Regions from separate parts of the Streptomyces kanamyceticus genome, predicted to be linked through region 2. Evidence: riboswitches for the same ligand, from Rfam matches in the RefSeq annotation. Region 2 holds a riboswitch; each other region holds the start of a gene.
The links. Region 2 has a riboswitch for cobalamin ahead of CP970_RS01530 (CoA-acylating methylmalonate-semialdehyde dehydrogenase). Riboswitches for the same ligand answer to the same signal wherever they lie in the genome.

Region 1 (5,668 bases), 3.2 Mb from region 2:
CCCGACACCAACTGGTTCGTCAAGGACCTGCCGCTGCTCATCGCCTTCGCGGTGCTCGCCGCCTACACGTACTCCTCGGGCCTGCGCGCCCCCGCGCTCATCGCGTTCGTGAAGGACGGCCTGATCTACCTCGTCATCATCGTCGCCATCATCTACATCCCCATCAAGCTCGGCGGCTTCGACGACATCTTCGCCAAGGCCGGTCACGCCTTCGAGCAGACCAACCCGGCCACCGACAAGCCGCGCGGCGCGCTCGCGCCGCCCGAGGCGGGCCAGTGGACGTACGCGACGCTGGCGCTCGGCTCGGCCCTCGCGCTGTTCATGTACCCGCACTCGATCACGGCGACGCTCTCCTCCAAGAGCCGCAACGTGATCCGCCGCAACACCACGATCCTGCCGCTGTACTCACTGATGCTGGGGCTGCTCGCGCTGCTCGGCTTCATGGCGATCGCGGCCGGGATCAAGGTCGACAACGGCCAGCTGGCGATCCCGCAGCTCTTCGAGGACATGTTCCCCGACTGGTTCACCGGCGTCGCCTTCGCCGCGATCGGCATCGGCGCGCTCGTGCCCGCCGCCATCATGTCCATCGCGGCCGCGAACCTCTTCACCAGGAACATCTACAAGGACTTCCTCAAGCCCGACGCGACGCCCGAGCAGGAGACCAAGATCTCCAAGCTGGTCTCGCTCCTGGTGAAGGTGGGCGCGCTGGTCTTCGTCCTGACCATGGACAAGACCGTCGCGATCAACTTCCAGTTGCTCGGCGGCATCTGGATCCTGCAGACGATGCCCGCGCTGGTCGGCGGCCTGTTCACCCGCTGGCCCCACCGCTGGGCGCTGCTCGCGGGCTGGGCGGTCGGCATGGTCTACGGCACGCTCGCGGCGTACGGCGTCGCCTCGCCCACGCAGAAGCACTTCGGTGGCTCGTCCGACACGATCCCCGGCATCGGTGAGATCGGCTACATCGGCCTCACCGCGTTCGTCCTGAACGTGATCGTGACCGTGGTCCTCACCTTCGCCCTGAAGGCGCTGAAGGCCCCCGAGGGCATCGACGAGACCTCGCCCGGGGACTACACGGCGGACGCGGGCGATCCCGGCGTGGTCCAGGACCTGCCGAAGGCGACGGCCGGCGCCGGGCACTGATCCCCTGACCCGCTCCTTCCACACCCGACATGGGCCGCCGGAAAACCGGCGGCCCATCGTCGTACCCCTGTTGCACACTTCGCCACATGGACATCACGATCAGAGACGCGCGCCCCGACGAGTACGAGGCGTTGGGCGACCTCACCGCGGGGGCATACCTCGACGACGGACATCTGAGCCTCGGGGCCGACGACCCCTACCTCTCGGTGCTGCGGGACGTGGCGGGACGCGCCGCGCAGACCGAGGTCCTGGTGGCCGCGGCCGACGAGGGGCCGCTCGGCTGCGTGGCCTTCGTCCCGTCCGGCGGGCCGATGGCCGACATCGCGCGGGCCGACCAGGCGGAGATCCGCATGCTGGCCGTATCCGCCGCGGCGCGCGGCAGGGGCGCGGGCGAGACCCTGGTGCGGGAGTGCCTGCGGCGCGCCAGGGACGCGGGCCGCACGGGGCTCGTCCTGTCCACCCAGCCCTCGATGCGTGCCGCCCACCGGCTCTACGAGCGCCTCGGCTTCGTACGGACCCCGGAGCGGGACTGGCAGCCGATCCCCGACCTGACGCTGCTGACCTACGAGTTGACGTTCTAGGACACTCTCCGCACCACCGGCCGTTCGGCGTCGACACAAGATGTGGGCCTGCTTCAGAAACCCGGCACAAGATGTATGCTCGTGCTCGCTGTCGTCGCAGGGGAATCCGGTGCAAGTCCGGAACTGTCCCGCAACGGTGTATGTGTACGTCTTTGTCGTACCCGCAAGTCCGAGGACCTGCCGGCAGCGCACCCGAGCCGTCCGGCCCGGGTGCCGACCGTCCGGGCCTCGTGGAGTGGGCCGGTGGACGCGGTACGCCGCCCTGCCCGGGTGCGCCCGTGCACCATTCCCTCCCCTGGCCCAGAGCCGAGCGAGGGAGAGCTCCACGTGACCATCGCGCCTGCCGAACCTGCGTCAGCGACGACCACGCCGACCGCCGAGGGTACCGACGCGCCAGGGACCGCGCTGCTGCGCACCCTGACCGACCTCACCGCCGACCTGCCCGACGCCGACGCGGGGCGGGTCGCCGCCGCCGCGCTGCGCGGCAGGTCGGCCCGGGCCGACGTGGCCGAGCTGCGGGAACTGGCGACCGAGGCGGCCGCGGGGCTCATCTCGGAGGACCCGGCGTACTCCAAGCTCGCCGCCAGGCTCCTGTCGATCGGCATCCGCGAGGAAGCGGCCACGCAGGGCGTGCGCTCCTTCACCGACTCCGTCGCGGTCGGCCACCGCGAGGGCCTGATCGCCGACCGCACGGCGTCCTTCGTCACCGAGCACGCGGCCCGGCTCGACGCGCTCGTGGACGCCGCGCTCGCGGACGGCGCGGACTTCCGCTTCGGCTACTTCGGCCTGCGCACCCTGCACAGCCGCTACCTCCTGCGCCACCCCATCACCCGGCAGGTCATCGAGACCCCGCAGCACTTCATGCTGCGCGTGGCGAGCGGCCTCGCGGAGACTGCATCTGATGCAAAGACAGCCAGCGCCCGCGCCCTGGACGAGGTCGCCGCGCTGTACGGCCTGATGAGCCGCCTGGACTACCTGCCGTCCTCGCCGACGCTGTTCAACTCCGGCACCCGGCACCCGCAGATGTCCTCCTGCTACCTCCTGGACTCCCCGCTCGACGAGCTCGACTCGATCTACGACCGCTACCACCAGGTCGCGCGGCTCTCCAAGCACGCGGGCGGCATCGGGCTCTCCTACTCCCGCATCCGCTCCCGCGGTTCGCTGATCCGCGGCACGAACGGGCACTCCAACGGCATCGTGCCGTTCCTGAAGACCCTCGACGCCTCGGTCGCGGCCGTGAACCAGGGCGGGCGCCGCAAGGGCGCGGCCGCGGTCTACCTGGAGACCTGGCACTCCGACATCGAGGAGTTCCTGGAGCTGCGCGACAACACCGGTGAGGACGCGCGCCGCACGCACAACCTCAACCTCGCGCACTGGATCCCCGACGAGTTCATGCGCCGGGTCGCCGCCGACCAGGACTGGTCGCTGTTCTCCCCGGCCGACGTGCCCGAGCTCGTCGACCTGTGGGGCGAGGAGTTCGACGCCGCCTACCGCGCGGCGGAGGCCGCGGGTCACGCGAAGAAGACCATCCCGGCCCGGGACCTGTACGGCCGCATGATGCGCACCCTCGCGCAGACCGGCAACGGCTGGATGACCTTCAAGGACGCCGCCAACCGCACCGCCAACCAGACGGCGGAGCCCGGCCACACGGTGCACTCCTCCAACCTCTGCACGGAGATCCTGGAGGTGACGGACGACGGGGAGACGGCCGTCTGCAACCTCGGCTCGGTCAACCTCGGATCGTTCGTACGCGAGGGTGACATCGACTGGGAGCGGCTCGACGAGACCGTCCGCACCGCCGTCACCTTCCTCGACCGCGTCGTCGACATCAACTTCTACCCGACCGAGCAGGCCGGGCGCTCCAACGCCAAGTGGCGCCCGGTGGGCCTCGGCGCGATGGGCCTCCAGGACGTCTTCTTCCAGCTGAAGCTGCCGTTCGACTCCCCCGAGGCGCGCGCCCTTTCCACCCGCATCGCCGAGCGCATCATGCTCGCTTCGTACGAGGCGTCCGCGGACCTCGCCGAGCGCAACGGCCCGCTGCCCGCCTGGGAGAAGACCCGCACCGCGCGCGGCGTCCTGCACCCCGACCACTACGGCGTCGAGCTGACCTGGCCGGAGCGCTGGGCGGCCCTGCGGGAGCGCATCGCCACGACCGGCATGCGCAACTCCCTGCTGCTCGCCATCGCGCCGACCGCCACGATCGCGTCCATCGCGGGTGTGTACGAGTGCATCGAGCCGCAGGTCTCCAACCTCTTCAAGCGCGAGACGTTGTCCGGCGAGTTCCTCCAGGTCAACGCCTATCTGGTGCAGGAGCTGAAGCGGCTCGGCGTCTGGGACGCGCAGACCCGTGAGGCGCTGCGCGAGGCCAACGGCTCCGTGCAGGGCTTCGGCTGGATCCCCGAAGAGGTCCGCGACCTGTACCGCACCGCGTGGGAGATCCCGCAGCGCGGCCTGATCGACATGGCGGCCGACCGCACCCCGTTCCTCGACCAGGCGCAGTCCCTGAACCTGTTCCTGGAGACGCCGACCATCGGCAAGCTCTCCTCGATGTACGCCTACGCCTGGCAGCGCGGCCTGAAGACCACGTACTACCTGCGTTCACGTCCGGCGACGCGCATCGCCCGCGCGGCCTCGGGCACGACCGCCCAGGCCGCCGCCCCGATCCCCGTCCAGCAGGCGACCCCCGACGCCGACGCGATCGCCTGCTCTCTTGAAAACCCCGAGTCCTGCGAGGCCTGCCAGTAATGAGCTCCACCACCAACTCCGAGAAGAACCTGCTCGACCCGGGCTTCGAGCTGACCCTGCGTCCCATGCGCTACCCGGACTTCTACGAGCGCTACCGGGACGCGATCAAGAACACCTGGACCGTCGAGGAGGTCGACCTCCACTCGGACGTCGCCGACCTCGCCAAGCTCTCGCCGGGCGAGCAGCACATGATCGGCCGTCTGGTCGCGTTCTTCGCGACGGGTGACTCGATCGTCTCCAACAACCTGGTGCTCACGCTCTACAAGCACATCAACTCCCCCGAGGCGCGGCTCTACTTGAGCCGTCAGCTCTTCGAGGAGGCCGTGCACGTCCAGTTCTATCTGACGCTGCTCGACACCTATCTGCCCGACCCGGAGGACCGCGCCGCCGCCTTCGACGCGGTCGAGGAGATCCCCTCGATCCGGGAGAAGGCCGAGTTCTGCTTCAAGTGGATCAACGAGGTCGAGAAGCTGGACCGCCTGGAGAGCAAGGCCGACCGCCGCCGCTTCCTGCTCAACCTCATCTGCTTCGCCGCGTGCATCGAGGGCCTGTTCTTCTACGGTGCCTTCGCGTACGTCTACTGGTTCCGCAGCCGCGGCCTGCTGCACGGCCTCGCGACCGGCACCAACTGGGTGTTCCGTGACGAGACGATGCACATGAGCTTCGCCTTCGACGTGGTCGACACGGTCCGCAAGGAGGAGCCCGAGCTCTTCGACGACGCGCTCCAGGAGCAGGTCACGGACATGCTCAAGGAGGCCGTCGAGGCCGAGCTGCAGTTCGCCCGCGACCTGTGCGGCGACGGCCTGCCCGGCATGAACACGGACTCGATGCGCGAGTACCTGCAGTGCGTCGCCGACCAGCGCCTGCAGCGGCTCGGCTTCGCGCCGGTCTACGGCTCGGAGAACCCGTTCTCCTTCATGGAGCTGCAGGGCGTGCAGGAGCTGACCAACTTCTTCGAGCGGCGGCCCTCCGCGTACCAGGTCGCGGTCGAGGGTTCGGTCTCCTTCGACGACGAGTTCTGAGTCTGGCGCAACCGGGTCCCGGTGTGCCCGCCCCGTCACGGGGGGTGGGGTGGGCACACCGCTCGTTCAGCGCGGATCGGCCCGCAGGACGAGCCGCTTGGGGTGCAGCGTGATGCCGATCTTGGTACCGGTATCGGTCTCCGCGACCGGCGTCAGGCGCCACTTCGGGATCACCGTGCC
Region 2 (5,668 bases):
GATGACCACGGTCCGCACCGCCGGATCGTGTTCCCAGGCGGTCAGCGCCTCGTCGATGCGCCGCACCATGGCGTGGGTGAGGGCGTTGAGCGCCCGCGGCCGGTTGAGGGTGAGGAACGCGGCGTGGCCCTCGGTCCTGAGCAGCACCTGCTCTGCGGAGTCGGCCGTCTTCTCGGATTCGGTCAGCTCTTCAGAGCCGGTCATCGGAGCGCCTCCGTCAGTCCGCGGGCCACGATGACGCGCATGATCTCGTTGGTTCCTTCCAGGATCTGGTGGACGCGGAGGTCGCGGACGATCTTCTCGATGCCGTACTCGTTCAAGTAGCCGTACCCTCCGTGGAGTTGAAGCGCCCGGTCGGCGACGGCGTAGCCGGTGTCGGTGGCGAACCGCTTGGCCATCGCGCACAGCTGCGGCGCGCCGGGGTCGGCCCGGTCCAGGGCCTGGGCGGCCTGGTGGACCAGGGCGCGGGCGGCGGCGAGTTCGGTCGCCATGTCGGCGAGGCGGAACTGCAGGGCCTGCGCGTCGAGCAGCCGCGCGCCGAACGCCTCCCGGTCGGCGAGGTGGGCCAGGCTGCGGTCCAGGGCGCTGCGGGCGCCGCCGAGGGAGCAGGCGGCGATGCCGAGTCGGCCGCCGTTCAGGCCGTTCATGGCGATCCGGAAGCCGTCGCCCGGGCGGCCGAGCAGCCGGTCGGCGGGGATCCGGACGGCGTCGAGGATCACCTGGCGGGTGGGCTGGGCGTTCCAGCCCATCTTCTTCTCGTTCGGCCCGAACGACAGGCCGGGGTCGTCCCGATCGACGAGGAACGCGGAGATCCCCTGGGCGCCCGCCCCGTCGGTGCGCGCCATGACGACGTACACCTGCGCGGCGCCCGCACCGGAGATGAACTGCTTGACGCCGGTGAGGACGTAGTGGTCGCCGTCGCGGACCGCGCCGGTGCGCAGCGCCCCGGCGTCCGATCCGGCCCCGGGTTCGGTCAGGCAGTAGCTGCCGAGGTCCTCCATGGCGCAGAGCCGGGGCAGCCAGCGGGCCCGCTGGTCCTGGTCGCCGTAGGTGTCGATCATCCAGGCGACCATGTTGTGGATGGAGAGGTAGCCCGCGATGGAGGGGCAGCCGGAGGCGAGGGCCTCGAAGACGAGGACCCCGTCGGCACGGCTGAGACCGCTGCCGCCCGCGTCCTCGCGTACGTAGACCCCGCCGAGTCCGAGCCCCGCGGCCTTGCGCAGCACGTCGAGCGGGAAGTGTTTGTCCTGGTCCCACCGCACGGCGTGCGGGGCCAGGTGGTCCTCGGCGAAGTCGAGGGTGGTCTCGACGAGCGCCTGCTGGTCCTCGGTGAGCGAGGTGGTGGTGGTCATGGCGCTCATCCCATGGTGGGGATGGAGAAGTTCGCGCCTTCCCTGGCTCCGGAGGGCCAGCGCGAGGTGACGGTCTTCGTACGGGTGTAGAAGCGGATCGCGTCCGGGCCGTGCTGGTTGAGGTCGCCGAATCCCGATCGCTTCCAGCCGCCGAAGGTGTGGTACGCCACGGGGACCGGGATGGGGACGTTCACGCCGACCATGCCGGTGTTGACGCGGCGGGTGAAGTCGCGTGCGGTGTCGCCGTCCCTGGTGAAGATCGCGACGCCGTTGCCGTAGGGGTGCTCGCTGGGCAGGCGCAGGGCCTGCTCGTAGTCGGCGGCCCGGACGACGCACAGGACGGGGCCGAAGATCTCCTCGCGGTAGATCCGCATCCGGGGGCTGACCCGGTCGAAGAGGGTGGCTCCCGCGAAGAAGCCGTTCTCGTGTCCCGGCAGGGTGAAGTTCCGCCCGTCGACGACGAGTTCGGCGCCCTCGTTGACGCCGATGTCGACGTACCTGCGGACCCGGTCGAGGGCGTCCTGACTGACCAGCGGGCCGAAGTCGGCCTCCGCGTCGTCGGAGCGGCCGATCCGCAGCGCGCCGATGCGCTCCTTGAGCGCGGCGACGAGCCGGTCGGCCGTCTCCTCGCCGACGGGTACGGCCACCGAGATGGCCATGCAGCGCTCGCCCGCCGAGCCGTATCCGGCGCCGATGAGGGCGTCGACGACCTGGTCGAGGTCGGCGTCCGGCATCACGATCAGGTGGTTCTTGGCGCCGCCGAAGCACTGGGCGCGCTTGCCGTGGGCGGCGGCGGTGGCGTAGATGTGCGCGGCGATCGGCGTGGAGCCGACGAAGCCGAGCGCGCCGACGCGCGAGTCCGCCAGAAGGGTGTCGACCGCTTCCTTGCCGCCGTTGACGACGTTCAGGACGCCGGGCGGCAGCCCCGCCTCCAGGAAGAGTTCGGCCAGGCGCAGGGGTACGGAGGGGTCGCGCTCCGAGGGCTTCAGGATGAACGCGTTGCCGCAGGCGAGGGCAGGCGCGGCCTTCCACAGCGGGATCATGGCGGGGAAGTTGAACGGGGTGATCCCGGCGACCACGCCGATCGGGGAGCGCAGCGAGTGCACGTCGATGCCGGTGCCCGCGTTGTCGGTGAACTCGCCCTTGAGCAGGTGCGGGATCCCGGCGGCGAACTCGACGACCTCCAGGCCGCGTTGGATGTCGCCGTGCGCGTCGGCGACGGTCTTGCCGTGCTCGGCCGAGAGCAGCTGCGCCAGGGATTCGCGTTCCTGGTCGACGAGTTGGAGGAAGCGCAGCAGGACGCGGGCCCTGCGCTGCGGGTTCCACTCGCCCCACGCCCGCTGGGCGGCGGTGGCGTCGGCGATCGCCGCTTCGGTGTCGGCCCGCCCCGCGAGCGGCACGCGGGCCTGCACGGAGCCGGTGTTGGGGTCGTACACGTCGCCGAAGAGGCCGGACGTGCCGACGGTGTGCTTGCCGCCGATGAAATGGGTGAGTTCACGGACCACGATGAGCCTGCTCTCGTCAGGTGGGGATCCGGGGATGGCGCGGCACACCGACGGGCGGCGCCCGGTGGGGCGCGCTCGGATCGGGGCCGCGGGACGCGAGGGCCGAAGAGCCGTCGGTGAGCCGCGAGTTGACGTACGCCGCCGGGGAGCCGGGAGTCGGGCCCACCTCGTGGGCCTACCTCGTGGGCCTACGTCGCCGGTGCGCTAGAAGTCGGCGCATACCGTCGGTCGCTCCGCCGGATCACCTGGGTCGTGGGTACGGACCGGTGCCATGCGTGTCTGCTCCATCCTCGTGGACAACACGGAACACCCCGCGGCCGGTATCCTGACTCCCGGATCAGCGCGCGCTCCCCCGCCTTCCCGACGGACACGACGTCCCTCGGTGGCGCGTTGTGTTGCGAGAACGCACTCCCCGGTCACAGTGGCGGGACCGCGCCGGATTCACACCGGCTTCCCTGACACCGCGGGCCTTGCCGAGGACCATATAGTTGGACGTCCTAGTAAGTCCACCCCGACAGGCTCGCGCAGCCGGGGGACGGGCGATCTCTTTCCGGCCGACGGGCAGCCGTTTCCGGCCGAACACGTCGGCGAGGCGGTCGACACCCGGCCGGGCCCCGACACCGTCCGGATCGGTGTCGGGGCCCGGCCGGGTTGCCGCCTTGGGCCCGAAACGATCGTCCCGCTTCCCCAACAGCCAAGTCAATCCTCGGGTTTCCTCACCAAGACCCAAGCTGCAGCTTGGGGCGATCCGACATGTGATCAGTGCTGCCCAAGACGGCCCGCACCCTCTAAGGTGGCCCGTGCAGCTGGTTCGCCCTGTCCGCCAGGCAGGCGCGTCGCAAGAGGGAACCCGGTGGGAATCCGGGACTGCCCCGCAGCGGTGAGTGGGAACGACCGCCGTCATACGCACTGGATCCGGCGGATCCGGGAAGCGACGGCCAGTAGGAATCCGCCTCGGCGGATGTGCCCACGAGTCCGAAGACCTGCCCGTTGCCCGCACGTGACCGATCACGTGCGGAATCCCGGTGACCTCGTGGGCGGGTCGGCGCGCATACCGTTCGGAGAACCGTGTCATCGACGCGTGTGAGGCCGGACGGTCCGTCATCCCTTCGCGTCCGCGTCCCGTCCCCGGGATGTTCAGGAGTCATCTCGCGAAGGAGATTTCCGTGACAACGAAGTCCGCAGCCGCGGCAGCACGGGCCACCGTGTACGGCTACCCCCGTCAGGGCGCGAACCGTGAACTGAAGAAGGCCGTCGAGGGCTACTGGAAGGGCCGCGTCACCGCGGACGCCCTCCGGGAGACCGCGGCGGAGCTGCGTCGCACCACCTGGCGGCAGTTGGCGGAGGCCGGTGTCCACGAGGTGCCGACCGGCGACTTCTCGTACTACGACCACGTGCTGGACACCAGCGTCATGGTCGGCGCCGTCCCCGCCAGGCACCGCGCGTCCTTCGAATCCGACGCCCTGGACGGGTACTTCGCGATGGCTCGCGGCACCCAGGACGTGGCGCCGCTGGAGATGACCAAGTGGTTCGACACCAACTACCACTACTTGGTGCCGGAGTTGGGCCCGGACACCGTCTTCGCCACCGACTCCGCCAAGCAGGTCGCCGAGCTCAAGGAGGCCCTCGCGCTCGACCTCTCGGCCCGCCCGGTCCTCGTCGGCCCCGTCACCTACCTGCTGCTCGCCAAGCCCGCACCGGGAGTCCCCGCCGACTTCGAGCCACTCACCCTCCTCGACCGGCTGCTTCCGGTGTACGCGGAGGTGCTCGCCGATCTGCGCGCGGCCGGCGCCCAGTGGGTGCAGCTCGACGAGCCCGCCCTGGTGCAGGACCGCACCCCGGCCGAGCTCAACGCCGCCACCCGCGCCTACCGCGAACTCGGCGCCCTCACCGACCGGCCCAAGCTCCTGGTCGCCTCCTACTTCGACCGGCTCGGCGACGCCCTGCCCGTCCTGGCGAAGGCCCCGATCGACGGCCTGGCCCTCGACTTCACCGACGCCGCGGCCGCCAACCTCGACGACCTCGCCGCCGCGGGTGGCCTCCCCGGCAAGCGGCTCGTCGCCGGTGTGGTCAACGGCCGCAACATCTGGATCAACGACCTGGAGAAGTCCCTGTCCACCCTGGGCACCCTCCTCGGGCTCGCCGACCGGGTCGACGTGGCCGCCTCCTGCTCGCTCCTGCACGTCCCGATCGACGCCGCGGCCGAGCGGGACATCGACCCGCAGATCCTGCGGTGGCTCGCCTTCGCCCGGCAGAAGACCACCGAGATCGTCGCCCTGGCCAAGGGCCTGTCCCAGGGCACCGACACCATCGCCGCGGAACTCGCCGCCAACCGCGCCGACTTGGCGTCGCGCGCCGGATCGGCGATCACCCACGACCCGGCCGTACGGGCCCGGGCCGCCGCCGTCACCGACGCCGAAGGACGCCGCTCCCAGCCGTACGCCGAGCGGTCCGCGGCCCAGCGTTCGCACCTCAAGCTGCCGCTGCTTCCCACTACCACGATCGGCTCGTTCCCGCAGACCACCGAATTGCGCACGGCCCGCGCCGACCTGCGCGCGGGACGCCTCGACACGGCGGGCTACGAGGAGCGCATCAGGAACGAGATCCGTGAGGTCGTCTCCTTCCAGGAGAAGACCGGGCTCGACGTCCTGGTGCACGGCGAGCCCGAACGCAACGACATGGTGCAGTACTTCGCCGAACAGCTCACCGGCTACCTCGCCACGCAGCACGGCTGGGTCCAGTCGTACGGCACCCGTTATGTGCGCCCGCCGGTCCTCGCGGGCGACATCTCCCGACCTGAACCGATGACGG
Region 3 (5,668 bases), 7.4 Mb from region 2:
GGCTGCTGCCGTCGCTTTGGCTGGGCGCACGGCTCCAGTGTCCGGGGAGGGAGCGCACGGGGCCAGTGGGCGGTGCCCGGCGGGTGATGCCGCCGCGCCGGGGCGCGGGTCAGGAGCGCCGCTGTCCGTACCCCCGTAGCCGCTCCTCCGCTTCACGCAGCTGGGCCGGGGAAAGGAGCGTGGGGGTGTGGCCGGGCAGCGAGCTCGCCGTGAGCCAGAGGCGGGACATCCATTCCAGCTGGGCCGTGCGGTCGTACGCCTGGGACAGGGAGTCTCCGTAGGTGACCGTTCCGTGGTTCTGGAGGAGGCATCCCGTGCGGTCGCGCAGGGCGTGCAGCATGTTCGCGGCCAGCTCCTCCGTTCCGTACAGGGCGTACGGAGCGACCCGGACGGGGCCGCCGAGGATGCCCGTCATGTAGTGGACGGCGGGGAGTTCGGGCACGAGCATCGAGACGGCCGTGGCGTGCACGGCGTGGGTGTGGACGACGGCGCTCGCGTCGGTCTCGCGGTAGATCGCGAGGTGCATGGGCAGCTCGCTGGTGGGCGAGAGGTCGCCGAACAGCCGTCGTCCTTCGATGTCGACGCCGAGCGCGTCCCCCGGGGCAAGCCGGTCGTAGGGCACACCGCTCGGGGTGACCAGGATCGTGCCGCCGACGCGTACGGAGACGTTGCCCGACGTGCCGACGACCAGGCCGTCCCGCACCGTTCTGCGGGCGGTCTCCACCAGCTCGGCCCACGCCTGTTCGACGGCGCCCGGGACCGTGCCCCCCGCATCGCCCGCCGTGTCCCGCGCCGCGTCCTGTCGTTGCTCAGTCATGCGGTGATCCTGCCAGCGGGGCGGCGCTCACCATAGGGCGGAACCCGGGAGAAACATGGCTCGTGATCACATGCCGTCCCGTCGTCGCGCCCGTCGTCACGCCCGGTTCGTCGCGGCCGCCGTGGCGGCCCTCGCCGTCGCGGGTACCGCCCTCGCCGAGATTCCGGTTTCGGCGGCGGGCGGGCCTCGGGGGCACGACGTGTCCTCGCACCAGAAGAACGTGGACTGGCAGCGGGCGAAGGACAAGGGCGCGCGGTTCGTCTACGTGAAGGCGACCGAGTCCGACTCCTACCTCAACCCCTACTTCGCCCAGCAGTACGACGGCTCGCGCGCCGCGGGACTGCTCCGCGGGGCGTACCACTTCGCGGTGCCCAGCAAGTCCTCAGGCACGGCCCAGGCCCGCTACTTCATGGACCACGGCGGGCGCTGGCGCGCGGACGGCCGGACGCTGCCGCCCGCGCTCGACATCGAGGACAACCCGTACGACAAGCGGAAGTGCTACGGCCTGAGCAAGGCCAGGACGGTGAACTGGATCCAGGCCTTCAGCGACGCGGTGAAGCGGGGTACCGGACGTCGTCCGGTGATCTACACGACCGCCAAGTGGTGGAACGACTGCACGGGCGGCAGCGGGGCCTTCGCCGCGCACCACGCCCTGTGGCTCGCGCGCTGGGGGTCCTCGGCGGGGGCGCTGCCCAGGGGCTGGGCGTTCTGGACGTTCTGGCAGTACGACAACCACGGCGGACTGCCGGGTGATCAGAATCTCTTCAACGGCTCGGCGGCGCAGCTGAAGCGGTTCGCCCGGGGGTAGCCGAGGGGTCCCGGAAGCCGACACTCCGCCCAGATTCCGGGCCTCGCGCCATCGCTCCGTACGATCTTCGTCAGACACCTGGCGGAGACGGGGTGGCGGCGCTCCGCTTCGAGTCACCGCACCGCCCGTCCCAGTTCACTTTCCGTTCACCCAGGTTGCCTACGTTCCACATGCCACTGACGTCCAACAGAAGCCTGGGTAAATGGAACACATCACGCTTCTCCTCGGGATCGTGATCGTCACCGCTCTCGTGTTCGATTTCACGAACGGTTTCCACGACACTGCCAACGCGATGGCGACGACCATCTCGACCGGCGCTCTCAAGCCCAAGACGGCGGTGGCCATGTCCGCCGTGCTCAACCTCGTCGGCGCCTTCCTCTCCGTCGAAGTCGCCAAGACGATCTCCGGCGGCATCGTCAACGAGGACGGCCTCAAGACAGAGGTCATCTTCGCCGCGCTCGTCGGCGCGATCCTCTGGAACCTGCTGACCTGGCTGGTCGGCCTGCCCTCCAGTTCCTCCCACGCCCTCTTCGGCGGCCTCATCGGCGCCGCGGTCATGTCGATGGGCTGGTCGTCGATCAACGGCGGCACCGTCGTCACCAAGATCCTGATCCCGGCCCTCGCCGCGCCCCTCGTGGCGGGCATCGCCGCGATGCTGGCCACGCGCCTGACGTACCGGATCGGCCGCAACACCGACACCAAGGCCACCGCCAAGGGCTACCGCGTGGGCCAGATCGCCTCCGCGGGCCTCGTCTCACTGGCGCACGGCACCAACGACGCGCAGAAGACCATGGGCATCATCACGCTCGCCCTGGTCACCGGCGGTGTCCTCAACCCCGGTGCGAACCCCCCGATGTGGGTCATCGTCTCGGCCGGTGTGGCCATCGCCCTCGGCACCTACCTGGGCGGCTGGCGCATCATCCGCACCATGGGCAAGGGCCTCACCGACCTCCAGCCGCAGCAGGGCTTCGCCGCCCAGACCAGCGCCGCGACGGTCATCCTCGCCTCCTCGCACCTGGGCTTCTCGCTCTCCACCACCCAGTCCTGCTCCGGCGCCGTGATGGGCGCGGGCCTCGGCCGCAAGGGCGGCGTGGTCCGCTGGTCGACCGCGACCCGGATGTTCGTCGCGTGGGGCCTGACCCTGCCGGCCGCCGGTCTGGTCGGCGCGGGCGCCGAGTTCCTCACCAAGCAGGGCCCCTGGGGCATCGCGGCCACCGCCGCGATCCTGATCGGCGGCTCGGCCGTGATCTGGGTCCTCTCGCGACGCGACGCCGTCGACCACACCAACGTCACCGACGACGAGATCGGCGCCGCCAAGGACGCCGAGCCCGCGGGCGTCGTGACCACCGCGATCGCCGCCGTCTCACCGCCCCCGGTGGGCACGACGGCCACCACGGACTCCTCTTCCGAAGACCCGGTCAAGGCCACCATCTCGGCCCCGACCACGACCACGACCGGCGCCATGGCGGACCCCGCCAGGCCCGCGACGGTGTAAGGACGGATCAGCATGAGCATCGACTGGGCAGCTCTCGGCTCCGTCTTCGGAGTCAGCCTCGCGGTGACGGTGGCCCTGGTGGGCCTGTTCACGCTCGGCATCGTCGGCCTCTCCAAGCAGGAGGCGGCGGCCGCGTCCGGCGGCGGCTCCGCGGCGGTGGCCCGCACCGGCGCGTACGCCTGCTTCGCGCTGTGCGCGGCGGCGGTGGCGTACGGGATCTATCTGATCGTCGCCTGAGCCTCGTCCGAGCCTGACGACAGCTTCACCGGTGGGGTGCGGGACGTGCGTATGCGTCCCGCACCCCACCGTCGTGTGTGGGGCTCCGCACAGTCTCCCGCCGCAGGTCAACGGCGAGTTGACGGGCGTTCGCGGGGCGTGGTGGACTGCCGGGGCCAACTACGGCGGCAGGTGAGGAAGCCGGTGCGAATCCGGCGCGGTCCCGCCACTGTCATCGGGGAGCGACCTCCCCGGAAGCCAGGAACTCGCGCCGCCGCATCACGTCGAACCAGGGCGCGGACACCCTGAGTGAGGACATATCGCCATGCGCGGCCGCCCCTTGCCGGTTCCCCTTCCGAGTACGAGTCAGCTCCTCGGCACGGCGACCGGCTGACCCCCGTGAGTGCCGATCGCGACTTCGCGTACGGCGCCGCCGCCGGTCTCATCGGCGACCTGCTGCTCGGCGATCCGCGCCGGGGCCATCCGGTCGCCGCGTTCGGGCGTGCGGCGGGTGCCGTCGAGCGGGTGCTGTGGCGCGACCACCGCGGGTGGGGCGCGTTGCACGCCATGGTGTGCGCCGGTGGCGCCGCGGGTGCCGCCGCGCTCGCCTCTTCCCTCGTACGCCGTTCACCTGCCGGATCCGTCGCGCTGACGGCCGCCGCGACCTGGGCCGTGGTCGGCGGGACCTCGCTCGGGCGTGAGGCGCGGGCCGTCGGCGGGGCTCTGGAGGCCGGGGACATCGAGGTCGCGCGGGAGCGGCTGCCGCACCTGTGCGGGCGGGATCCGCAGGCGCTCGACGCCGACGGGATCGCGCGGGCCGTGGTGGAGTCCGTCGCGGAGAACACCTCGGACGCCGTGGTGGGGGCCCTGGTGTGGGGGGCGCTCGGCGGGGTGCCGGGGCTCGTCGCCTTCCGCGCCGTGAACACGCTCGACGCGATGGTCGGGCACAAGTCGCCCAAGTACCGGCGGTACGGGTGGGCTTCCGCCCGGGCCGACGACGTCATGGGATGGCCCGGGGCCCGGCTGACCGCCGTCCTCGCGACGCTCGCGGGCGACTCGCCGCGCGGCGCGCTGCGGGCCTGGCGCGCGGACGCCGCGAAGCATCCCAGTCCCAACGCGGGGCCCGTCGAGGCGTCCTTCGCCGGGGCCCTCGGCGTACGGCTCGGTGGGACGCTCTCGTACGCGGGGCGGGTCGAGCACCGTCCTGTTCTGAACGCGACCGGGCGTGCCGTACGGGTCCCGGACATCGAGCGGGCCGTGCGGCTCTCTCGACGGGTGAGCTGGCTGGCGCTGGGGGTCGCGGTGGCGGCCGCCCGGCGGAAACGGAGAGACGCATGAGCGGCGGGCTGCTGGTCGCGGGGACCACGTCGGACGCGGGCAAGAGCGTCGTCACCGCCGGGATCTGCCGGTGGCTGACGCGCAAGGGCGTGTCCGTCGCGCCCTTCAAGGCGCAGAACATGTCCCTCAACTCCTTCGTCACGCACGAAGGCGCCGAGATCGGGCGTGCGCAGGCCATGCAGGCGCAGGCCGCGCGGGTGGAGCCGAGCGCGCTGATGAACCCGGTGCTGCTCAAGCCGGGCAGCGACCGCTCCAGCCAGGTCGTCCTCATGGGCAAGCCGGTGGGCGAGATGAGCGCGCGCGGCTACCACGGGGGGCGCCAGGCGGCGCTCTTGGAGACCGTCGTGGGATGCCTCGATGAGCTCCGGAGCACGTACGACGCCGTGATCTGTGAGGGCGCGGGCAGCCCCGCCGAGATCAACCTGCGGCGCACGGACATCGTGAACATGGGGATCGCGCGGGCCGCCCGCTTCCCCGTCCTGGTGGTCGGCGACATCGACAGGGGCGGGGTCTTCGCGTCCTTCTTCGGGACCACGGCGCTGCTGAGCGCCGAGGACCAGGAGCTGGTCGCGGGGTACCTGGTGAACAAGTTCCGCGGGGACGTCTCGCTGCTCGAACCCGGGCTCGACATGCTGCGCGGCCTGACCGGGCGGCGTACGTACGGCGTGCTGCCGTTCCAGCACGGGCTCGGCATCGACGAGGAGGACGGCCTGCGGGTGTCCCTGCGCGGCGCCGTCCGGGAGTCCGTGGTCGCGCCGCCGGTCGGCGACGACGTGCTGCGGGTCGCTGTCTGCGCCGTGCCACTGATGTCCAACTTCACGGACGTGGACGCGCTCGCCGCCGAACCGGGTGTCGTGGTGCGGTTCGTGGACCGGGCCGAGGAACTCGTCGACGCCGACCTCGTGGTCGTGCCCGGCACGCGCGGCACCGTGCGCGCCCTGGAGTGGCTGCGCGAGCGGGGGCTCGCCGCGGCCCTGGCGCGCCGGGCCGCCGA
Region 4 (5,668 bases), 5.9 Mb from region 2:
CTCGCCGTGCAGCTCCTGGAGCTGATCGGCCCGGGACCTGGCGGTGAGCCCTCCGACGACCCGCTCGCCGAGCTCTTCGCCGAGGGCCCGAGCGAGCCGCCCGCCGACCCGGTGATGATGCGGCTGCTCCCCGACGCCTACGGAGGGCCCGGCAGCGAGCAGGGCGCCGTCGGCGACCCGGAGGAACTGCGCGCGTATTCGGCCGAGTTCAGGCGCTTCACGGAGAACGACCTGCGGGCCAAGAAGCGCGACGACGCCCTGGTCGTGATCCGCTCGCTGGACTCGATGACGGCGTCGGGCGACGGCGGAGCCGTCCTGAAACTGTCGGTCGAGGAGTCGCGGCACTGGCTCGGCTCGCTCAACGACCTGCGTCTCGCGATCGGCACGCGCCTCGACGTCTCCGACGAGGAGGACGCGGACCTGCTCTACCGCCTCCCCGACTCCGACCCGCGCAAGCCGATGGTGATGGCCTATCTGTGGCTCGGCGGACTGCAGGAAACGCTGGTCGGGACGTTGCTGGAGCAGTAGCGGGCCGGTACTGGGTGTATATAGCAGCATTCTGCGGCGCCGCCGCACGGTTCGCTCAGCGGCCGCTCAAATCCGGATAACGATCCCGTCAAGCCAATGCCCGTTTATGGCGACGCAAGAGAACTTTGTCCGCTTCTTCCAGTGACGTGGGCCACATGTGGCTCAAAGCGTCACCGTTGCCGCCGTGATAAATCTTCACGACCGCTCGGTGACGCCACCCATGTCGCCGAGGGCGCTCCAGCCGGCAGACCGCCGGTAGCACTCCATTCCATATCCGGGGGGATCAGGACCTGATCCGCAGCCACAACGCAGATGTGCGGGCGCGGATCAGCATGGAGAAAGGCGTCACCATGACCTCAGTGCAGGTCGAAGAGCATCACGACGGCAATGAGGCCGGGCAGTCCGCCGCCGGGCAGTCCGGCGAGGGCGAGGGTTACCAGCGCGGGCTCGGGGCCCGGCAGATCCAGATGATCGCGATCGGCGGTGCCATCGGCACCGGCCTGTTCCTCGGCGCGGGCAAGGCCATTCACAAGGCCGGACCGAGCCTCATCCTGGCGTACGCCATCGCGGGCCTCGTCATCTTCTTCATCATGCGGGCCCTGGGCGAGCTGCTCATGTACCGCGCCGTGTCGGGCTCCTTCTCGGAGTACGCGCGTGAATTCATCGGCCCGTTCTTCGGGTACGTGACCGGCTGGACGTACTGGCTCTTCTGGGTCGTCACCGGCATCACGGAAGTCACGGCGGCCGCCCAGTACATGCAGTACTGGACACACGACTCCATTCCACAATGGGGATACGCGCTGATCTTCACGGTCATCCTCTACGGCGCCAACCTGATCTCCGTGAAGCTCTTCGGTGAGCTCGAGTTCTGGTTCTCGATGGTCAAGGTCACCGCGATCATCGGCATGATCCTGATCTGCGTCGGCATCCTCACCATCGGCTTCTCCGACGCCGGTGACACCGCCTCCGTCACCCACCTGTGGGACCAGGGCGGCTTCTTCCCCAACGGCATCGGCTCCACGCTGATGACGCTGCAGATCGTGATGTTCGCCTTCCTCGCCGTCGAGCTCGTCGGCGTCACCGCGGGCGAGTCCAAGGACCCGAAGACCGTCCTGCCCAAGGCCATCAACACCGTGCCGTGGCGCATCGCCGTCTTCTACGTCGGCGCGCTCATCATGATCCTCTCGGTCGTCCCGTGGACGGAGTTCGTGCCGGGCGTCTCGCCGTTCGTCGCCGCCTTCGACAAGATGGGCCTCGGCATCGGCGCGGCGATCGTCAACTTCGTCGTCCTGACGGCCGCGCTCTCCTCCTGCAACTCCGGCATGTACTCCACCGGCCGCATGCTGCGCGACCTGGCGATGAACGGCCAGGGCCCGAAGTTCTTCACCAAGCTCACGAAGAACGGCCTGCCGCTCGTCGGCACGACCTTCTCCGCCGCGCTGATGCTGGTCGGCGTCTGGATCAACTACCAGTGGCCGGGCGAGGCGTTCAACTACGTCGTCTCCTTCGCGACCATCTCCGGCATGTGGGCCTGGATCATGATCCTGGTCTGCCAGATCAAGTACCGCCGCAAGGCCGACCGCGGCGAGCTCCCGCAGTCCACCTTCCGGGCGCCGGGCGCCCCGTACACGAGCTGGTTCGCCCTCGCCTTCATCGGCATGGTGATCGTGATGATGGGCATCGACAAGGACGCGCGCATCTCGCTCTACGCGGCTCCGGTCTGGGCCCTGATCCTCGGCGTCGGCTACCTGGTCATGCAGCGCAGGAACACCCAGGTGTCCGGCGGCGGCAAGGCCGAGCCGCAGGACGCGGTGAAGTAGCGCACGTAACGCGGCAACCGCTGGATCCCAGCATGTGGGCCGGTTCGTACCACTCCTCGGTACGGGCCGGCCCCTCTGCTTATCCTGGCTGCCATGCTGACCATCACCCAGGCCCTCCACGACCAGATCGTCGCGCACGCGCGCCAGGACCACCCCGACGAGGCCTGCGGTGTGGTCGCGGGCCCGGAGGGCACCGGCCGCCCCGAGCGTTTCATCCCGATGCTGAACGCGGCCCGCTCGCCCACGTTCTACGAGTTCGACTCGACCGACCTCCTCAAGCTCTACCGCGAGATGGACGACCGCGACGAGGAGCCGGTGATCGTCTACCACTCGCACACCGCGACCGAGGCCTACCCCTCGCGCACCGACATCACCTACGCCAACGAGCCCGGCGCGCACTACGTCCTGGTCTCCACGGCGGACACCGACGACGCGGGCCCCTTCCAGTTCCGCTCCTACCGGATCGTCGAGGGCGAGGTCACCGAGGAAGAGGTAAAGGTCGTAGAGGCATACTGATCTTTACTCAGCTTTACTCGGCCTTACCCAAGAGGGCGGCAGGAGCCAGGAAGCCGGTGCGAACCCGGCACGGTCCCGCCACTGTGACCCCACCCCCATTCAGGGGCGGGGGAGTCAGGAACTGACCTGCCGCCCTTCTCCACGCTACGCAGGGGACGCGGAAATCCCCTGGAGGAGGCAGCAACAGCCATGTCCCGACGTCACACCGGCATACGCGTGCTCGCCGCGGCCACCCTGCTCGTCCCGCTCGCCGCGTGCTCCTCGTCGGACTCCGGCGGTGACAGCGAGCCCGCCGCCAAGGCCGCGGGATTCCCGTACACCGTCACCAACTGCGGTGTGAAGACGACGTACGAGGCACCCCCGAAGCGCGCCGTCACCATGAACCAGCACGCCACCGAGGTGATGCTGGAACTCGGCCTCAAGGACCGCATGGCGGGGACCGCCTACCTCGACGACAAGGTCCTGCCGAAGTACGCGAAGGCATACGACTCCCTCCCCGTCGTCGCCAAGGAGTACCCCTCCTACGAGAAGCTGCTCGCCGCCAACCCCGACTTCGTGTACGGCGGTTACGCGAGCGCCTTCCTCGCGGGCGACGGACGAAGCCGCGGAGCGCTCGCCAAGTCCGGCATCGAGAGCCGCCTGAACATCGAGGGCTGCGCGAAGCGCCCCGTCACCATGAACGACGTCTTCCGCGAGGTCCGCGAGGTCGGCGCCACCTTCGGGGTGCGGGACCGCGCGGACACCTGGGTCGGCGGCGCCGAGCGCGAACTGGCCGCCACGGCGAAGAAGTCGAAGGGCAAGAAGCCCCGGTCCGTGTTCGTCTACGACAGCGGCGACAAGACGGCGTTCAGCGTCGGCGGCCGAGGCATCGGCAACGACATCATCAAGCGGGCGGGCGGCCGCAACATCCTCTCCCACGTCGACAAGTCCTTCGCCGACGCCTCTTGGGAGACGGTCGTGGACCGCAACCCCGAGACCATCGTGATCCTCGACTACGGCGCGACGACGCTGGCCCAGAAGAAGAAGCGCCTCCTCGACGACCCGGCCCTGGCCGACGTCCCCGCCATCAAGAACAAGAGCTTCGCGGTGCTGCCGCTTTCGGACATGGTGACGGGCGTACGAGCACCGGAGGCGGTGAGGAAGCTGGCGGCGCAGCTGTGAGCCAGGTTCGGACCGTGGGGAGCAAGTTCCAGCCCGTCCGGCGATTGAGGACGAGCCCGAAGGGCGATAAACGCAGGTCACGGGGGCAGCACCTGTTGATCTGCACCGTACTCACCGCAGCCCTCGCGGCAGCGACGGTCGCGGGGCTCGCCCTCGGCTCGGTGCGGATCCCCCCGGGCCAGGTCCTGGAGATCCTCACGGGAAACGCGGAACCCTCCCCGTTCCGCACGATCGTGCTGGACGTAAGACTCCCCAGAGTCCTGCTCGGCGCAGCCGTCGGCGCCGGACTCGCCGTCATCGGCACCGTCCTCCAAGCCCTCGTCCGCAACCCCCTCGCCGACCCCTTCCTGCTCGGCGTCTCCTCGGGCGCCTCCGTGGGCGCGGTCGGCGCCATCGTGCTCGGCGGCACCTTCGGTGTCGGCTCGGCCCTGGCGACCACGGTCACCATCCCCGCCGCGGCCTTCGTGGGCGCGCTGATCTCGCTGGTCCTCGTCTACACGCTGGCCCGCAGCGGCGGCGGCGGGTTCGCGACCGGCCGACTGATCCTCGCGGGCGTCGCCGTCTCGTACATCCTGACCGCCCTGACCAGCCTCATCCTGGTCACCGCGGACAGCGCTGACCACCTCAAGGAAGTCCTGTACTGGACGCTCGGCGGCCTCGGCAGCGCCCGCTGGGACATGCTCGCCCTGCCCTGCTGCGCCCTGGTCGTCGGCACGGCCCTGCTGATGGCGCTCGCCCGCCCCCTGGACCTGCTGCTCGTCGGCGAGGAGGGCGCCACCGTCCTCGGCCTGGACACGGCGCGCTTCCGCGCCGCGGTCTTCGTGCTCGCCTCGCTCCTGACCGGCGTCCTGGTCGCGTACAGCGGGGCCATCGGGTTCGTCGGCCTGATGGTGCCGCACGCCGCCCGCATGCTGGTCGGCGCCGCGCACCGCGCGCTGCTCCCGGTGGTGGCGCTGATGGGCGCGGTGTTCCTGGTCGTCGCCGACCTCGCCGCGCGCACGGTCGCCGCGCCGCAGGACATCCCGGTCGGCGTGCTCACCGCGCTGACGGGCGGCCCGTTCTTCCTGTGGCTGCTGCGGCGGCGTACCGAAGGAGTCCCGGCATGAACCAGCCCCTGCCCGCCGGTGACCTGCGCACAGAGCACCTCTCGTACGAAGTGGACGGCAAGCTCCTCGTCGACGGCGTGGACCTCGCCGCCGCCCCCGGCGAGACCGTCGGCGTCGTCGGCCCCAACGGCAGCGGCAAGACGACGCTGCTGCGCTGCGTGTACGGCACCCTGCGGGCGACGGGAGGACGCGCCCTCCTGGACGGCGACGACCTGGGCGCGATGGGCGCGAAGGCGCGCGCCAGGCGCCTGGCCACCGTGCCGCAGGACGGGCAGGCCGCCTTCGAGCTGACCGTCGAGCAGGTGGTCGCCATGGGCCGCTCCCCGCACAAGCGCTTCTGGGAGGCGGACACGGCAGCCGACGAGGAACTGGTGCGGGCCGCGCTCGAACGGGTCGGCGTCGCGGCCCTGGCCCACCGCGCGTTCCCCTCGCTCTCCGGCGGCGAACGCCAGCGCGCCCTGATGGCCCGCGCCCTGGTGCAGCGCCCCACCCTGGTCGTACTCGACGAGCCCACCAACCACCTGGACATCCGCTACC

Region 1: another riboswitch for cobalamin. It lies ahead of CP970_RS14285 (ribonucleoside-diphosphate reductase subunit alpha); the one in region 2 lies ahead of CP970_RS01530 (CoA-acylating methylmalonate-semialdehyde dehydrogenase).
Region 3: another riboswitch for cobalamin. It lies ahead of CP970_RS33715 (cobalamin biosynthesis protein); the one in region 2 lies ahead of CP970_RS01530 (CoA-acylating methylmalonate-semialdehyde dehydrogenase).
Region 4: another riboswitch for cobalamin. It lies ahead of CP970_RS27125 (ABC transporter substrate-binding protein); the one in region 2 lies ahead of CP970_RS01530 (CoA-acylating methylmalonate-semialdehyde dehydrogenase).

Annotation. Positions count from the first base shown of each region.
Region 1 covers NZ_CP023699.1:3,534,993-3,540,660, forward strand. The annotation lists gene mctP (monocarboxylate uptake permease MctP) at 1-1,140, shown strand, start outside; gene CP970_RS14280 (GNAT family N-acetyltransferase) at 1,227-1,721, shown strand; cobalamin riboswitch at 1,797-1,920, shown strand; gene CP970_RS14285 (ribonucleoside-diphosphate reductase subunit alpha) at 2,049-4,466, shown strand; gene CP970_RS14290 (ribonucleotide-diphosphate reductase subunit beta) at 4,466-5,488, shown strand; gene CP970_RS14295 (bifunctional albaflavenone monooxygenase/terpene synthase) at 5,555-5,668, opposite strand, start outside.
Region 2 covers NZ_CP023699.1:380,711-386,378, forward strand. The annotation lists gene CP970_RS01520 (enoyl-CoA hydratase/isomerase family protein) at 1-204, opposite strand, end outside; gene CP970_RS01525 (acyl-CoA dehydrogenase family protein) at 201-1,361, opposite strand; gene CP970_RS01530 (CoA-acylating methylmalonate-semialdehyde dehydrogenase) at 1,358-2,857, opposite strand; cobalamin riboswitch at 3,156-3,350, opposite strand; cobalamin riboswitch at 3,648-3,862, shown strand; gene metE (5-methyltetrahydropteroyltriglutamate--homocysteine S-methyltransferase) at 4,024-5,668, shown strand, end outside.
Region 3 covers NZ_CP023699.1:7,764,823-7,770,490, reverse strand. The annotation lists gene CP970_RS33740 (alpha/beta hydrolase) at 1-30, opposite strand, end outside; gene CP970_RS33735 (class II aldolase/adducin family protein) at 110-817, opposite strand; gene CP970_RS33730 (lysozyme) at 873-1,625, shown strand; gene CP970_RS33725 (inorganic phosphate transporter) at 1,828-3,120, shown strand; gene CP970_RS33720 (hypothetical protein) at 3,133-3,357, shown strand; cobalamin riboswitch at 3,483-3,626, shown strand; gene CP970_RS33715 (cobalamin biosynthesis protein) at 3,736-4,674, shown strand; gene CP970_RS33710 (cobyric acid synthase) at 4,671-5,668, shown strand, end outside.
Region 4 covers NZ_CP023699.1:6,309,927-6,315,594, forward strand. The annotation lists gene CP970_RS27110 (DUF2017 domain-containing protein) at 1-528, shown strand, start outside; gene CP970_RS27115 (amino acid permease) at 879-2,348, shown strand; gene CP970_RS27120 (Mov34/MPN/PAD-1 family protein) at 2,442-2,864, shown strand; cobalamin riboswitch at 2,866-3,008, shown strand; gene CP970_RS27125 (ABC transporter substrate-binding protein) at 3,054-4,025, shown strand; gene CP970_RS27130 (FecCD family ABC transporter permease) at 4,118-5,131, shown strand; gene CP970_RS27135 (ABC transporter ATP-binding protein) at 5,128-5,668, shown strand, end outside.